4 regions of the Bradyrhizobium sp. F1.13.3 genome follow, and region 3 is predicted to be linked to each of the others. Evidence: predicted binding sites of a transcription regulator. Region 3 holds the regulator's gene; each other region holds the start of a gene.

Region 1 (4,136 bases), 110 kb from region 3:
TTCATCCATCCTGGTGGTCCTCAGGGAATCCAAAAGCGCGCGATCGCGCCAACGCAATAGGCGCGCTTCGCCCGGAACCGGGATCGGCGCCGATGGGTATGTAAGCGAACGTAGGAAGAACGAGGACGGATTTCCAGTGGGACTTGCGAATCGTCAACCGATTGTTGGCGCGCTGGCGGCATCTGGCAGGAGCAGGGCCTTGCGGAACTGCGCAGGAGCGGCCGGTCAAACAAAAAGGCCGGCGCAAGGCCGGCCTTTCGTAACGCGGATGGCGTTGGAGCTAAGTACTGAACTCAGTACTTGGCGACCACCGGGCCCCCGAAGTGATAGTTCACGCCGACCTGCACGGTGTGGAAGTTGAGCGTGCCGGACGGCAGCGCAGCGCCGAGGCTCGAGAAGTAGTTCTCGCTGCCGAGGCTGCGATAGAGGTACTCGCCCTTGACCGACCACTGCGGAGCGAAGAACGCTTCGACGCCCGCACCGACGGTCCAGCCGGAGTGCCACTTGCTGTCCGAAGCGGTCACGCCGAGCGCGCTGATGCTCAGCTTGTTGTCGATCCAGGCGTAACCACCGGTGCCGTAGAACAGCACCTGGTTGACGGCGTAGCCGATACGGCCGCGCACAGTGCCCATCGCATCGGTCTTCGAGCTGAAGGTGGTGCTGACGACGCCAAATCCGGGGACGGCAACTGGACCAGTCACAGACGCGTTGACGTCAGCCCAGGCGCCATCGGCCTCGATGCCGAACACGACATTGCCGGTCTGCCAATTGTAGCCGGCGGTGCCGCCGACGAAGCCGCCCTGCATCCGCGGGCTGTTCGAATCTTCCCAGGCGCCGCCACCGACGACACCGAGGTAGAAGCCGGTCCAGTTATAAACCGAAGCCATGGCCACCGGGGCCTTGGTGTAGGGGCGCGCCGCGAGATCAGCGGCCGAAGCCGGGGCAGCGAGAGCGAACAAACAGGCCGAAGCCAACAAAACCTTTTTCATTTTCAACTAATCCCAGTCCCAGTTTCTGATTGTGCCTTCCACGATAGGGAAGGGCATCGGACTCACTTGCCCAACTAAGGCCGTACTTACACCATTGAAGCCGCAAGTTGTGTCACTGGAAAGCCACAGCGGCCTGAAAATGGTGCAGTTGCTGACCTATTGTTCCCGTAGAGGGCAAGCCTTCCTTCCTTCCAGGAACCTACAAAGGTCCATTTGACGCGTGCCTTTTCACAGCACATTGGCGATCGATCCCACACATTCGGTCCTGTCATTCGCCAAGAACAAATCTGGAACGAACTGGAGGTCGATGCTATATGTGGGGATAACCGGAGGGGTGACGGACGGATCGGCGGCCGCAAGCGTTCGGCGAGCGTATAGGGTCGCCTCGACGGGCACGGCGGAACGCGGGGAGCGGACCGGCCTTCTTGAATTCAGTGGCATTCGGAGTGGAGAGCGGAGATGGCGGGAAGCGTCAACAAGGTCATTCTGGTTGGAAATCTCGGCAAGGATCCCGAAATCCGCCGCACCCAGGACGGGCGGCCGATCGCCAATCTGAGCGTCGCCACGTCGGAGACGTGGCGCGACAAGGCGACTGGCGAGCGCAAGGAAAAGACCGAGTGGCACCGCGTCGTGATCTTCAATGAAGGGCTCTGCAAGGTCGCCGAACAATATCTGAAGAAGGGCGCCAAGATTTACGTCGAGGGTGCGCTCCAGACCCGCAAATGGACCGACCAGAGCGGCGTCGAAAAGTACTCCACCGAAGTCGTGCTGCAGGGCTTCAACTCCACCCTGACGATGCTGGACGGTCGTAGCGGCGGCGGCGGAGGCGGCAGCTTCGGCGACGAGCCGGGCGGCGATTTCGGCTCCTCCGGTCCCGTCAGCAGCGCGCCGCGGCGCCCTGTAGCGGCCGGCGGCGGTGGCCGCAACAGCGACATGGACGACGATATCCCGTTCTGAGCGATACCGTTCTGAGAACGCGGCGTCTCGATGCGGACGCGCCGGCCGGATGGGCGGCGCTTCTCATCTCGTGTCAGAAAATCCCGCTAATCGGCAGGACGGGCTCGGGATTTCCGGGCCCGCTTCATGTTTGGGTTGAGTTCGGATTGCGGCTTGGCAAACGCGCTGATGGGGCAGGCTTGGCGCGCGGTTTTCCACGCGTGACCGGCAATTTTGCAAGGTCGATGCGGGGGCTGACCGAGACACTGCTCGCGAGGGCTTAAGTTATTGGAAAAATAGGCGGAAAAAGCGCTTCCCAGATCGCCGCGAGGGTGGTTATCAGAGGCTCGATGCGCTATATGATTCCCAGATAAAACCTCACCGGATTTCCCCTTGGCTGACGACGACGACAAGCCCGGCGACCAGCCGGCGCAACCCTCGGATATTCGCCCCGTCTCCATCTTCGAGGAGATGAAGAAGTCCTATCTCGACTACGCCATGAGCGTGATCGTGGCGCGGGCGCTGCCTGACGCCCGCGACGGTCTCAAGCCGGTGCATCGCCGCATCCTGTACTCGATGAACGAGCAGGGGCACACGCCGGACAAGAAGTACGTCAAGTCCGCCCGCGTGGTCGGTGACGTCATCGGTAAATATCATCCGCATGGCGACCAGTCGATCTACGACGCCATGGTCCGGATGGCGCAGGACTTCTCCATGCGCGTGCCGCTGATCGACGGCCAGGGCAATTTCGGCTCGGTCGACGGCGATCCTCCGGCGGCCTATCGTTATACCGAAGCCCGATTGACCAAGGTGGCGCTGGCTCTGCTGGCCGACATCGACAAGGACACGGTCGACTTCCAGCCGAACTACGACAACAACGAGACCGAACCGTCGGTCTTGCCGGCCAAGTTCCCGAATCTCCTCGTCAACGGCGCCGGCGGCATTGCGGTCGGCATGGCGACCAACATCCCGCCGCACAATCTCGGCGAGGTCATCGACGCCTGCGTCGCGCTGATCGACAACCCCACGCTCACCATCGACGAGCTCATCAACATCGTGCCGGGACCGGATTTCCCGACCGGCGGCGTCATCCTCGGACGGCAGGGCATCCGCGCCGCCTATCACCTCGGCCGCGGCTCCGTGATGATGCGCGGCAAGGTCGCGATCGAGACCATCCGCAAGGAGCGCGAGGCGATCATCATCACCGAGATTCCCTACCAGGTGAACAAGGCGACGATGGTTGAGCGCATCGCCGAGCTGGTCAAGGAAAAGAAGATCGAGGGCATCGGCGACCTGCGCGATGAATCCGATCGCGACGGCTACCGCGTCGTCATCGAACTGAAGCGCGATGCCGTGCCGGATGTGGTGCTGAATCAGCTCTACAGGTTCACGCCGCTGCAGACGAGCTTCGGCGTCAACATGGTGGCGCTCGACAGCGGCCGTCCGCGGATCATGCATCTGAAGGACCTGCTGGCGATCTTCGTCGACTTCCGCGAGCGCGTCGTCACGCGGCGCACCAAGTTCCTGCTCGCGAAAGCCCGCGATCGCGCCCATATCCTGGTCGGTCTCGCCATCGCAGTCGCCAATATCGACGAGATGATCCGCGTCATCCGGACCTCGCCCGATCCGACCACCGCGCGCGACACCCTGATGTCGCGCGACTGGCCGGCCCGCGACGTCGAGGACATACTGACGCTGATCGACGATCCGCGCCACCGCATCAGCGAGAACGGCACGATCCGGCTGTCGATGGAGCAGGCAAGGGCCATTCTCGATTTGCGCCTGCAACGCCTCACCGCACTCGGCCGTGACGAAATCCGCGAGGAGCTCGACAAGCTCGCCGGCGAGATCGCCGACTATCTCGACATCCTGCGCTCGCGCGACCGCGTGCTTGAAATCATCAAGTCCGAGCTTGCCGAAGTGAAGGCCGAGTTCGCGACCCCGCGCCGCACCGTCATCATCGAGCAGGAAGGCGAGGTCGAGGACGAGGACCTGATCCAGCGCGAGGACATGGTGGTCACCGTCTCCCACGCCGGCTACGTCAAGCGCGTGCCGCTGTCGGCCTACCGGGCCCAGCGCCGTGGCGGCAAGGGCCGCGCCGGCATGCAGACCCGCGACGAGGATTTTGTCAGCCGGCTGTTCGTGGCGTCCACGCATACGCCGATGCTGTTCTTCTCCTCGCGCGGCCAGGTCTACAAGATCAAGGTCTGG
Region 2 (4,136 bases), on a different contig from region 3:
GCCTCCAGCCGTCGCGCGCCCTTGCCCTGCTTCTCCATCGACGCGATCAACGTGTCCGCGAGGCGCGACAGCGTCATCGCGATCATGGTGTCGGTCGCGATCGGCTCGGCAAAGCGTTTCTCCACGATGTAATCGGGCAGCGGCTTTCGTGGATTGATCGGCGCATCGCCCTGCCCCAGCGCATGCGCGAGCAGCGTGGAGAACCGCGCGCCGAACCGCGCCGTGATTTCGCTCGGCGTGCGCGAGGCGACATCGCCGATGGTTTTCAGGCCGGCGCGTCGCAGGCCGGTGCTGATGGCCTCACCCGCACCAAGCGCGGACACCGGAAATCGGCTGATTGCCGCCGCCTCCCCACCATCGGCAACGATGGTCCCTGAAGATTGCCGCGTCAGCGTACGCGCGCAGACCGAGGTGCCGGCGATCGCCGCGCTGACGGCAAAGCCCTGGCGGTCGAGGGCACGGACAAGGGTTTGCAACAGCGCAGCCTCGCCGCCGAACAGATGCGCGCAGCCGGTGATGTCGAGGAACAGCCCGTGCGGCGGATCGAGCGCCACCAGCGGCGTGAAGCGGTCGCACCAGTCGGCGATGTCGCTAATCGTCTTGGCATCGGCCACGGCATCGGCGTCGAACACCTTTAGATCCGGACACATCGCCCGGGCATTGGCCAGGGGCTGGCCGATATACAGACCGAGGCGCTCGGCGGCCTCGTCCAGCGCATGGATCACCAGCGCGTTGCTGTCCTTGATGACGACAATGCTCGGATCATTGGTTCTACCCAGCCCGACGTTGCCGAAGAACCGCTGGATCCGATCGATGGGCAGGCGCGGCAGCCACAGGCTGAGAACACGCCGACGATTCAGAGAACTGGCACTCATCACATTTCCATTCCATGATCCACCGGCCGCACGGGCCATGACGATTGCGCAGGAGCTCGGCATCGAAGCGCGGCGCGCCCCAGGCACTCCACACCGCCCCCGGCGGCGAATGCGCCGCGCGAAGCATCCATCTGGTCTCGGCGGTCGAGGGCAAAGGTTGCGCGGCCATCCGCAGCAACAGGCCAGTCACGCCCGAAGACTGCGCAGCCAGTGTCAGCTTGCGGCTCGCCACGAGATCGAACTGCCTGGTCTCACCCCAGAGCTCGAGCACGACGGCGCCCAGCGCGTCGCAGGCGAGCGCATCGGCCGACGTGCGCAGTGCACTCTCCACGTCGGCGGCGCGCACCATCACCATGCGGCGCGGATCGAGGCCGATCTCGGCGAGCCCGCTCATCGACAGCGCGCCGGTTTCAATTTCTGAAAAATCCTGCCGCACCCACAGCAGCGGCTTGCGTGTCGTCACGCGCCCCGCAAGTCCGGTGACAAAGCCCGTCGCGGCCGCGCCCTGACGTCCCTCGCAAAACACCTCGTGGATTGCCGCGCGCGCGAGCCCGCCCTTCAGCGCGCTGTCGGCCTCGCGGTGGCCCAGCGCGACGCGGTCGCGATGATGCACGACCTCCGCCATCTCGATGCGCTCGATCTGGCCGCGCAAGGCTGCAAGCGCGCTTGTTCGTGCGCCGCTCATATACGCCGCTCCTCAAGGGTGATTGCCGGTGGCTCTCAAAAAGAGAACCAGCGGCTAGCTCATTTGTTCATGATATGTTCTAATATAAAGCTAACGACGCCCCGGGAGTCAATCGAATTGGCGGGCCTCGGGATTCATGAGCTGAATCAAAGGGATTCCAATATGGACGTGCAACGCAAGCTGGAAATCCTGGCGGACGCTGCCAAGTATGATGCGTCCTGCGCCTCCAGCGGCACCGAGCGGCGGGCTTCCAGCGACGGCAAGGGCATGGGCTCGACCGCGCCCGGCATGGGTATCTGCCATTCCTACGCGCCGGACGGCCGCTGTATCTCGCTGCTCAAGGTGCTGCTGACCAACGCCTGCAATTACGACTGCCTCTATTGCGTCAACAGGGCCTCCTCCAACGTGCCGCGTGCCCGCTTCACCATCGACGAAGTGGTCAAGCTGACGCTCGACTTTTACCGGCGCAATTACATCGAAGGGCTGTTTCTCTCCTCCGGCATCATCCGCAACCCCGACTACACCATGGAGCAGGTGGTGAGCGTCGCGCGCAAACTACGGGAGGAGCATCACTTCCGCGGCTACATCCATCTCAAGACGATCCCCGAGGCTGACGATGCATTGATCTCCGAGGCCGGCAAATATGCCGACCGTCTCTCCATCAACATCGAAATGCCGCAGGAGACGAGCCTGCAGCAATTCGCGCCCGAGAAGGACGTGCGCGCGATCCGCCGTACCATGGGCCGGCTGCGGCTGAAGCTGGACGAGGCCGAGGAAAGCCGCAGCGCGAAGACGAAAGCCAAGCCGCAGCGCTTCGCGCCGGCTGGCCAAAGCACGCAGATGATCGTCGGCGCCGACGCGGCCTCCGACCACACCATCCTTCACACCAGCGCCAATCTCTACGGTTCATACCGGCTGAGGCGCGTCTATTATTCCGCGTTCAGCCCGATCCCCGACGCCAGCCGCGCGCTGCCTCTGCGCGCGCCGCCCTTGCTGCGCGAGCACCGTCTCTACCAGGCCGACTGGCTGATGCGGTTCTACGGCTTCGACGTCGGCGAGATCATCGACGACAGCGCGATGCTGCCGCTCGACATCGATCCAAAACTCGCCTGGGCGCTGCGCCACCGCGACCGCTTCCCGCTCGACGTCAACCGCGCCAGCCGCGAGGAATTGTTGCGCGTGCCAGGCTTCGGCACCAAAGCGGTCGAGCGCATCATCGCGGCGCGCCGCACGACCACGATCCGCGTCGCCGATCTCGCGCGGCTGCATGTGCCCCGGAATAAAGCGCTGCCGTTCATCGTCCTCAGCGATCACCGGCCCACGCCGCATCGTCTCGACGAGGCACGGCTGATCGAACGGTTCAAGCCGAAGGCAACACAACTGGGATTTGGCTTCTGATGCAGTACATCACCCTCGAGAACGAAACCGATTTCGATGGCTGGCGCAAAGCCGCACGTAGCCTCGTGCTTCACCAAATGAAGCCGGCCGACATCACCTGGGCCGTGCGGGGCGGCGAAGCGGAGCTGTTCGCGCCGCCCTCGCCGTCTCCGCTGCCGGCCGGTGGCGACGGCACCTTCAACGTGCCTGCAAAATTCGTCGAGCTCGCCAAGGCCGCGATCCTGCATCGCGATCCCGAGCGTTTCGCCATCCTCTATCGCCTGCTGTTTCGGCTGAAGGACAATCACGACCTCATCGAGGTCGCGACCGATGCCGATGTCGCGCAAGTCACGGTCATGGCAAAGGCGATCTACCGCGACGAGCACAAGATGCATGCCTTCGTGCGCTTCCGCGAGATCGGCAGGGAACGCGAAGCCCACTACGTTGCGTGGTTCGAGCCGGAGCATCATATCGTCGAGCTCGCCGCGCCGTTCTTCGCCAAGCGCTTTGCCGACATGCCCTGGTCGATCCTGACGCCGGATCTGTGCGCGCATTGGGATGGCCATGCGCTCTCGTTCACATCAGGCGTCAGCAAGAGCGAGGCGCCGAGCGAAGACCGGCTGGAGGAAACCTGGCGGCGCTACTATGCCAGCATCTTCAATCCGGCCCGCCTGAAGGTGAAGGCGATGCAAACGGAGATGCCGAAGAAATATTGGAGGAACCTGCCCGAGGCTTCGATCATTAAGCCTCTGATCGAGGATGCCGAACGCATGACCGGCGCCATGATCGCCAATGCCGCAACCGATCCGCACAAGCCTCAAAAGCGGCCGGAGGCTCCGATGAAACGCAAGACCGCTACCGACGATCTCGAAGCGCTCCGCGAGGAGGCCGCCCACTGCCGCGCCTGCCATCTCTACAAGGACGCGACCCAGACCGTGTTCGGCGAAGGTCCGAAATCCGCCAATATCATGCTGGTCGGCGAACAGCCCGGCGACAAGGAAGACCTCGCCGGCCATCCCTTCGTCGGTCCGGCCGGCCAGATGCTCGACCGGGCACTGCAGGAGGCCGGCGTCGACCGCAAGAAGGTCTATGTCACCAACGCGGTGAAACACTTCAAATTCGTGCCGCGCGGCAAAATCCGCCTGCATCAGAAGCCGAATACGCCGGAGATAAAGGCCTGCCGACAGTGGTATGAGCGG
Region 3 (4,136 bases):
CTTCCGGAACAACATGAAGCGGCGGGAATGACTGCGCCCGTTCAGCCGTTTTTGCCTCCGCGCCCGCGCTCGGCTAGAAGACTTGCGGAACATTCGCCCGAACGTGCCGAGCAGGAGTTTTCGCCGTGGCCTTGATGCCGGTTTCTGACGCGCTTGCCGCAGTGCTGGCGGGTGCAGAGCCGCTGCCGGAAGACATGATTTCCCTCGACGAGGCCTACCATCGCGTGCTCGCGCGTGACGTCGCGGCGCGACGTACGCAGCCGCCGCAGGCGATGTCCGCGATGGACGGCTACGCGGTGCGCGCGGCCGATGCCGCGACGATCGATTCGGAGCTCACCGTCATCGGCGAAGTCGCGGCAGGCCGACCGTTCGCGGGGACGGTCGGCGCCGGCGAGGCCGTGCGGATCTTCACCGGCGGCGTCGTTCCCGGTGGCGCGGACGCCGTCGTGATCCAGGAGGACACGGTCGCCGCCGGCAAGCGTATCACGATCAAGGAAGCCGCGATCGCCGGACGGCACATCCGTCCCGCCGGCGTCGATTTCCGCGAGGGCGACGTGCTCCTGCGCAAGGGAAGCCGTCTCACCGAGCGCGACCTCGCGCTCGCCGCCGGGATGAACCATCCGCACCTTGCCGTTTTCAGGCGTCCGAAGGTCGCGATTCTCGCCACCGGCGACGAGCTGGTGATGCCGGGCACCACGCCCGGTCACGGCCAGATCGTCTATTCCAACGGCTACGCCCTGCACGCACTCGCCCGCAGGGAGGGCGCCGAGACCATCGACCTCGGTATTGCCGCCGACACGCTGGAGGCCACCACCGCCGGCATCCGCCGCGCCCGCGAGAGCGGCGCCGACATCCTGATCACGACCGGCGGCGCATCGGTCGGCGACCACGATCTGGTCCAGCAGGCACTGAGGGACGAAGGCATCGCGATGGCGTTCTGGAAAATCGCGATGCGGCCAGGCAAGCCGATGATGCACGGTCGGCTCGGCACAATGGGTGTGATCGGCCTGCCGGGCAATCCCGTGTCGTCCTACGTGTGCGCTTTCCTGTTCCTGGTGCCTCTGATTCGCGCCCTGTCTGGCCGTTCTGTGATTCACCATCGCCGTGAAAGCGCCGTGCTCGGCCGCGACGTCGGCGCCAACGACCAGCGCGAGGACTATCTGCGCGCGCATCTGGAGGAGCGTGACGACGGCACACGCGTCGTTCTTCCCGTCAACCATCAGGATTCTTCGCTGCTTGCGAATCTCGCTGCAGCACAGGTACTTCTCGTGCGCGCTCCGTTTGCGCCGAAGGCCGAAGCCGGCACGGCTTGCGAAGTATTGCGGCTCCCCGTCTGAGCGCCTCGGCAACGCGCGTTCCGCGAACTTTGCTCTGTTCACGGTAAATTAAGCAGTTGCGGAACATGTATCGAACATATAGTGTCCGTTCATGATTTGTTTCGAGCATGTAGCGGCATATAGCCGAATTCAGCGTCTCGGAATCGGACGACATCAACCGGGGGACTTTGGTCGAGATGTTAACGCGCAAACAATACGAGCTTCTGCGGTTCATCAGTGAACGTCTGAAGGAAAGTGGCGTGCCGCCTTCCTTCGACGAGATGAAGGATGCGCTCGACCTGCGCTCGAAGTCGGGCATCCATCGCCTGATCACGGCGCTCGAGGAGCGTGGCTTCATCCGACGCCTGCCCAACCGCGCCCGTGCGATTGAAGTCATTAAGCTGCCGGAGCTCCAGGCAGCCGCAGGCAGCCGGCGCGGCTTCACGCCGAGCGTCATCGAGGGCAATCTCGGCAAGGTGCGTGCGAGCTCCAGCCTGCCGGCTGACGAGGGCGAGCGTCCCGTTGCGGTGCCGGTGATGGGCCGCATCGCGGCCGGCACGCCGATCGAGGCGTTGCAGACCCGCAGCCATACCATCAGCGTACCGCCTGACATGCTCGGCTCGGGCGAGCATTACGCGCTCGAAGTGCGCGGCGATTCCATGGTCGAGGCCGGCATTCTTGACGGCGACATGGCACTGATCCAGCGCAACGAGAGCGCCGATACCGGCGACATCGTGGTGGCGCTGATCGACGACGAGGAAGCGACGCTGAAGCGCTTCCGCCGTCGCGGTGCATCGATCGCGCTCGAGCCCGCCAACGCGGCCTATGAGGTCCGCATCCTGCCGCCCAACCGGGTGAAGATTCAGGGCAAGCTGATCGGGCTTTACCGGAAGTACTGATACCGGAAGTGCTTCATACCGGAAGTGCTTGGCGCCTCGCGCGCTTCCACCGGCATCGCCGGTCAGAGATTGGAGCGGATCATCGTCCGCTCCGGCTGGATAGTCGTTCTGGTTCTGCACAGACTATCCGGCCCCTCCTCCGGGGCTGGCTCCTCACGACGCCAACGAAACAGCACGGCTTCAAACAGCACCGCTTCGCGGCTCAAGTGTTCGAGGAAACACCGGCCAGCGATCAAGTTCGACCGCTGCAGCCAAGCCGGCAATATTCGCGCATGCGCCTCCCGAATGCATCGCAACGGGCTTTGTTCCTATTGAATTCGGGAAAGATAATGTGATCGCGGCTTGCAGAAGCCAGCCGCAGATTTGCCCATAACCAAGCAGAGCGTTCGTGCTTCCACTCTGATAGAGGCCTGCGCCTCGATAAGAGACGCGGGTAGCTATCCCAGCATGAGGAGCACCCGATGTGTGACTACAGCCTGCATGCCGTCGCGTCGCGCCCCGCCGAAGTCGGCGAGACGATCGTCACGACAAGCTTCCGCGGCACCTCGACGCGCGGCTTCGCCTCCGCAGCCGATCCGTCTGTTGCCGTCTGCCTGCTGCCAGGAACGGAGCTCGCCTTCGCCGACGACGTCCGCTACGACAATCGCTGGATCTGGACACGCACGATCAATTCCCGCGTGGGTAAGTTCGGCAAGATGGATCCGCACATTCCCGACCGCCATCATGACGCGATCGAATTCCCCGACGGTAAATATGTGCTGGTGACGCAGCTCGTCGAAGGCCAGCGCGCGACCGTGCTGCAGCTGCCGGTAACTCAGTCGGTCGCCGAGCGCGAGCACAAGGTGCAGATTATCGCCGACCGGCAGCCGACCGTCACGCACCTGCCGATCGGCTGACACAGCCGCCTCCGGCTACGAGGTCGGGGGTCAGGATTGAATTGCCATCGCCGGCCGCGGCCGGCGAGATGGTGTGGCTTGCGTCCGCGAAATCCAATCGGATGGACCAAGCAGTTGCACCTCTCCGCCGCACGAAGTTTGAGCCGCCCTGCCTGAAGTTTGAACGTCCGCTTCGCAGCCAAATGACCGATGCTGTCAGGGCTTGAGACGGCGGACACGCTCGATGAAAACCTTCCTTCGCGTCGTTGAACTCTGGGTGCCCGATCGGACGCGCATGCGGCTGGAGTTTGGTGGCGGCCTCTACGACGAAGGGCTGTCCGCGTTCAAGGCCGTCAGCGAAGAGCTGCACTTCGGGTATGACGAGGGACTTCCGGGCAAGGCTTGGGCCGCGGGCCACCCCGTGATCCTCACCAAATTCGCCAACTCCTATTTCAAACGGACCGATCAGGCGCTCGCGGCCGGCCTCACCTGCGGCGTCGCGGTGCCGGTGTTTGCGGGTGAATTCCTGCAAGCCGTCATGGTGCTATTCTGCGGCGACGACGAAGCGCATGTCGGGGCGATCGAGCTTTGGCACAACGACCCAGATGCCTCCCACGAGATGGGGCTCGTCGATGGCTATTATGGCACCGCCGACATGTTCGAATTCAACTCCCGCCACACTAAATTTCCTCGCGGCTTTGGCCTGCCTGGCCGCACCTGGAAGGCGGGGCTGCCGCTGATCATCAAGGACCTGCACGACGCCAGGAGTTTTCTGCGCTGGGAGGACGCAGCCAAGGTCGGGATCAATTGCGGCGTCGGCGTGCCCTATCGGACCGGCACGGACCAGACCTGGGTCCTGACATTCCTCTCCGCGCAGGCCACGCCGATTGCGCGACGCTTCGAGATCTGGATCCCGAACGAGACCCACTCGGCACTGGTGTTCCGCGCCGGCGATTGCAGCGCGCAGACCGACCTTGCCGCGCTCTATGCGGAAAAATCCATTGCCAGAGGCGAAGGCAGCATCGGCGGGGCCTGGGCGACCGGCA
Region 4 (4,136 bases), on a different contig from region 3:
GCCGACATGGCCGAGCCGGCGCTCTTCCTCGAGTCCGGCGCGGCCCTGTTCGTCCAGCGTGCGCTGGCTCGGAAACAGGCCTTCCTCCCAGCCGGGCAGGAACACGTTGTCGAATTCCAGGCCCTTGGCCGAATGCAGCGTCATCAGCGACACCGCGTCCTCATCGGCGCCGCTGTCGCGGTCCATCACCAGCGAGATGTGCTCCAAAAACCCTTGCAGATTCTCGAACTCCTCCATCGAGCGCACCAGCTCCTTGAGGTTTTCGAGCCGGCCCGCGGCGTCCGCCGAACGGTCCTTCTGCCACATCTCGGTGTAGCCGCTCTCGTCGAGCACGATCTGGGCGAGATCCGTGTGCGACGTGACCTCGCGCTGGGCGCGCCAGCGGTCGAACTGGGCGACGACGTCGCGCAAGGACCCGCGCGCCTTCGGCTTCAGCTCATCGGTCTCGACCACCGCGCGCGCCGCCTCGAACAGCGGAATGCGGCGCTTGCGGGCGTGGTCGTGCAGCATCTGCACGGTGGCGTCGCCCAAGCCGCGCTTGGGCGTGTTGACGATGCGCTCGAAGGCGAGATCGTCGGCCGGTGAATTGATGACGCGCAGATAAGCCAGCGCGTCGCGGATTTCGGCGCGCTCGTAGAAGCGCGGGCCGCCGATGACGCGATAGGGCAGGCCGAGCGTGACGAAGCGGTCTTCGAACTCGCGCATCTGGTAGGACGCGCGCACCAGGATCGCGATCTCGTTGAGCTTGTCGCCCTGGCGCTGGATCTGCTCGATCTCCTCGCCGATGCCGCGGGCTTCCTCTTCCGAATCCCACGAGCCTGTCACCGTGACCTTCTCGCCGTCATGGTCCTCGGTGCGCAGCGTCTTGCCGAGCCGGCCCTCGTTGTGGGCGATCAGGTGCGAGGCGGCGGCGAGGATGTGGCCCGTCGAACGGTAGTTGCGCTCGAGGCGGATGACCTTGGCGCCGGGGAAATCATGGTCGAAGCGCAGGATGTTGTCGACCTCCGCCCCGCGCCAGCCATAGATCGACTGGTCGTCATCGCCGACGCAGCAGATGTTTTTGGTGGGGCCTACAGGGACAGCCGTCATTCCGGGATGCGCCGAAGGCGCCGACCCGGAATCTGGAGCCGAGGACTCATCTCCGGATTCCGGGTTCGGCTCTTCGAGCCGCCCCGGAATGACAATGGGCGAGGTTGGCTTCGACGGCGCCTGCGACAGCAGCCGCAGCCACAGATACTGCGCGACGTTGGTGTCTTGGTACTCATCGACCAGAATGAATTTGAAGCGCTGCTGATACTGCCGCAGGATATCCGGGTGCTCGCGGAAGATGCGGATGTCCTCGAGCAGCAGATCGCCGAAATCGGCGGCGTTCAAAATCTTCAGCCGCTCCTGGTAGCTCGCATAGAGTTTGCCGCCCTTGCCGTTGGCGAAGACGGCGGCTTCGCCCGAGGGCACCTGCGACGGCGTCAGGCCGCGGTTCTTCCAGCCGTCGATCAGCCCGGCCAGCATGCGCGCGGGCCAGCGCTTGTCGTCGATGTTGTCGGCTTGCAGGAGCTGCTTCAGGAGCCGCACCTGATCGTCGACGTCGAGCACGGTGAAGTTCGACTTGAGCTGCGCCAGTTCGGCGTGGGTGCGCAGGATGCGCCCGCCGATGGAGTGGAAGGTGCCGAGCCACGGCATGCCTTCGACCGCATGGCCGAGCATCTGGCCGAGCCGGTGCTTCATCTCGCGCGCGGCCTTGTTGGTGAAGGTCACCGACAGGATCTCGGAGGGGCGGGCGCGGCCCTGGCTCAGGATATGGGCGATGCGCGTGGTCAGCACGCGGGTCTTGCCGGTGCCGGCGCCGGCCAGCACCAGAACCGGGCCGTCCAGCGTTTCCACAGCCTCGCGCTGCTCCGGATTGAGCCCGGACAGGTATTGCGGGCCCACCGAGGCCCGCGCACGCGCGGCGATGCCGCCGGCTGCGGGCTGGTGGTCGGGGACGCTCTGGGACGTGATCTTGCTCGGCTCGGTCATGCGAATCATTTGCCCCACGTTGGCACCGCGGGGTGGTGAAAGGGGAGCCTTCTTATCAGGGATTGGTCCCTATATGGGGCCGCGGTCGGGGGTTTTCCACGTGCGCGGAAAGCCAATTTGTTCCTGCGGGTCAGGCGAATTTCCGGCTCCAGCGGGCCGGAACCATTGTTCCCAGTTGGCGATTGGTTCTGCAAGTGAGGCGCGTCAGGCGCCGATCGCAGACAGACATCGAAACAGAGGTTCGGATCATGCTTAGCTGGGTCGTGACGTTTCTGGTTATCGCCCTGATCGCCGGTATCCTGGGCTTTGGCGGCCTCGCCGGCGCGTCGATCGAAATCGCCAAGATCATCTTCTTCATCGCGGTCGTGCTGTTCCTGGTCTCGGCCGTTGTTGGATTGGCCCGCGGCCGTAACAGGGTCTAGCGCGCTTACCGCTTCGAGGGCATCGCCACGTTGCGGCCGATGCCCTCGGGCCGCTGCACGGCGCTGTGGGCCTTGACCACCGCTGCAATGCGCTCACGGATGTCTGGTGGAAAAGCCGCCACCTTTCGTGAGCCCATGTCGATGTGAAGCGACATGTTTTCCGACGTGGCGGACAGCCAACCCTCGGTCGCGTGTCGCAGCTCCTGGAATGTGTGCAGCCGCTTGTCGTCGGCTTCCAGCAGCCAGACCGAGACCTGCACAGGATCGCCGAGGTGGATTTCGCGCAAATACCGCACGTGGCATTCGGCGGTGAAGGTCGAGCCGCTGCGCTCCTTCATGTAGCCCGGACCGATCCCGAGCGTCAGCCACATCTGGTCGATCGCGCGGTCGAACATCACGTTGTAATAGGCCATGTTGAGGTGGCCGTTGTAGTCGATCCATTGCGGCTCGATCTGCATGATCGAGGCGCGGAACGGCACGGCGTTGGTCGCTGTGGCGGCAGTCTCCGGCATATTTCCTTCCCCAGCTATGCGGCCGGTCGCTTGACTTGACCGGTGAGATGTCCTTTGCCACGGTTCGTCTCGTCGGGAGGAACGTCCGTGGGTACGACCATCACCAATAATCCGCCGCGGCCGGCGCCGAAAGCCCTCGCGAGCGCGCTGGAGCAGCTTGCCGCACGGTTTGGCAACCGCCTCATCACCTCGCAAGCCGTCCGTGAGCAGCACGGCCATACCACCACATGGATCGTGAACCAGCCGCCGGACGGCGTGGTGATGGCGCAGGAGACCGCCGACATCCAGGACGTGGTGCGGATCTGCGCGAAAAACGGCGTGCCCGTCATCGCCTTCGGCACCGGCACCTCGCTCGAGGGCCAGGTCAACGCACCCGCCGGCGGAATCTGCATCGATCTGCGCGACATGAACAAGGTGCTGGCGGTGCATGCCGAGGACCTCGACTGCGTGATTCAGCCTGGGGTCACCCGCAAGGCGCTCAACGAGCATCTCCGCGATCAGGGCCTGTTCTTCCCGATCGACCCCGGCGCCGACGCCTCGCTCGGCGGCATGGCCTCGACCCGCGCCTCCGGCACCAACGCGGTGCGCTACGGCACCATGCGCGACAGTGTGCTGGCGCTGAAAGTGGTCCGCGGCGACGGCGAGATCATCACGACCGGCACGCGTGCGAAGAAATCATCCGCCGGCTACGACCTGACGCATCTGTTCGTCGGCGCCGAGGGCACGCTCGGCATCATCTCCGAATTGACCATCCGCCTGCGCGGCATCCCCGATACGATCGCGGCCGGTGCGGTGTCGTTCGAGACCGTGCATGGGGCGTGTCAGGCCGTGATCCTGGCGATCCAGACAGGCATTCCCGTGGCGCGCATCGAGTTGCTCAACGCCGCGCAGGTGCGGGCTTGCAACGCCTATTCGAAGTTGACCCTGCCGGAAACGCCGCTGCTGCTGATGGAATTCCACGGCAGCGAGATCGAGGTCGCCGAGCAGTCCAAGGCCTTCGCCGAGATCGCCGGGGAGTACGGCGGCGGCGATTTCTCCTGGACCACCAAGCCGGAGGATCGCACAAAACTGTGGCAGGCGCGGCACGACGCCTACTGGTCGGTCAAGGCGCTGCGGCCCGGCGACAGCATCGGCGTGGTCGCGACCGACGTCTGCGTGCCGATCTCGCGGCTTGCCGAATGCGTCG

The links. Region 3 encodes LexA, which represses DNA repair genes until DNA is damaged. Its sites were predicted from a motif close to TGTTCNNNNTGTGTTCNG; they were not measured.
Region 1: the regulator LexA is predicted to act here: its motif matches at 1,267-1,284, upstream of ABIB66_RS19935 (single-stranded DNA-binding protein).
Region 2: the regulator LexA is predicted to act here: its motif matches at 1,625-1,642, upstream of ABIB66_RS02130 (putative DNA modification/repair radical SAM protein).
Region 4: the regulator LexA is predicted to act here: its motif matches at 2,190-2,207, upstream of ABIB66_RS34300 (ATP-dependent helicase).

What each region holds. Positions count from the first base shown of each region.
Region 1 is NZ_JBEPRI010000007.1:49,260-53,395, reverse strand. It holds gene uvrA (excinuclease ABC subunit UvrA) at 1-9, opposite strand, end outside; gene ABIB66_RS19940 (outer membrane protein) at 294-989, opposite strand; gene ABIB66_RS19935 (single-stranded DNA-binding protein) at 1,449-1,946, shown strand; gene gyrA (DNA gyrase subunit A) at 2,319-4,136, shown strand, end outside.
Region 2 is NZ_JBEPRI010000001.1:463,043-467,178, reverse strand. It holds gene ABIB66_RS02140 (Y-family DNA polymerase) at 1-875, opposite strand, end outside; gene ABIB66_RS02135 (ImuA family protein) at 772-1,560, opposite strand; gene ABIB66_RS02130 (putative DNA modification/repair radical SAM protein) at 1,723-2,958, shown strand; gene ABIB66_RS02125 (UdgX family uracil-DNA binding protein) at 2,958-4,136, shown strand, end outside.
Region 3 is NZ_JBEPRI010000007.1:156,390-160,525, forward strand. It holds gene ABIB66_RS20425 (molybdopterin molybdotransferase MoeA) at 126-1,337, shown strand; gene lexA (transcriptional repressor LexA) at 1,514-2,215, shown strand; gene ABIB66_RS20435 (hypothetical protein) at 2,677-3,111, shown strand; gene ABIB66_RS20440 (GAF domain-containing protein) at 3,335-4,136, shown strand, end outside.
Region 4 is NZ_JBEPRI010000017.1:83,566-87,701, reverse strand. It holds gene ABIB66_RS34300 (ATP-dependent helicase) at 1-2,025, opposite strand, end outside; gene ABIB66_RS34295 (DUF1328 domain-containing protein) at 2,265-2,438, shown strand; gene ABIB66_RS34290 (thioesterase family protein) at 2,444-2,950, opposite strand; gene ABIB66_RS34285 (FAD-binding oxidoreductase) at 3,038-4,136, shown strand, end outside.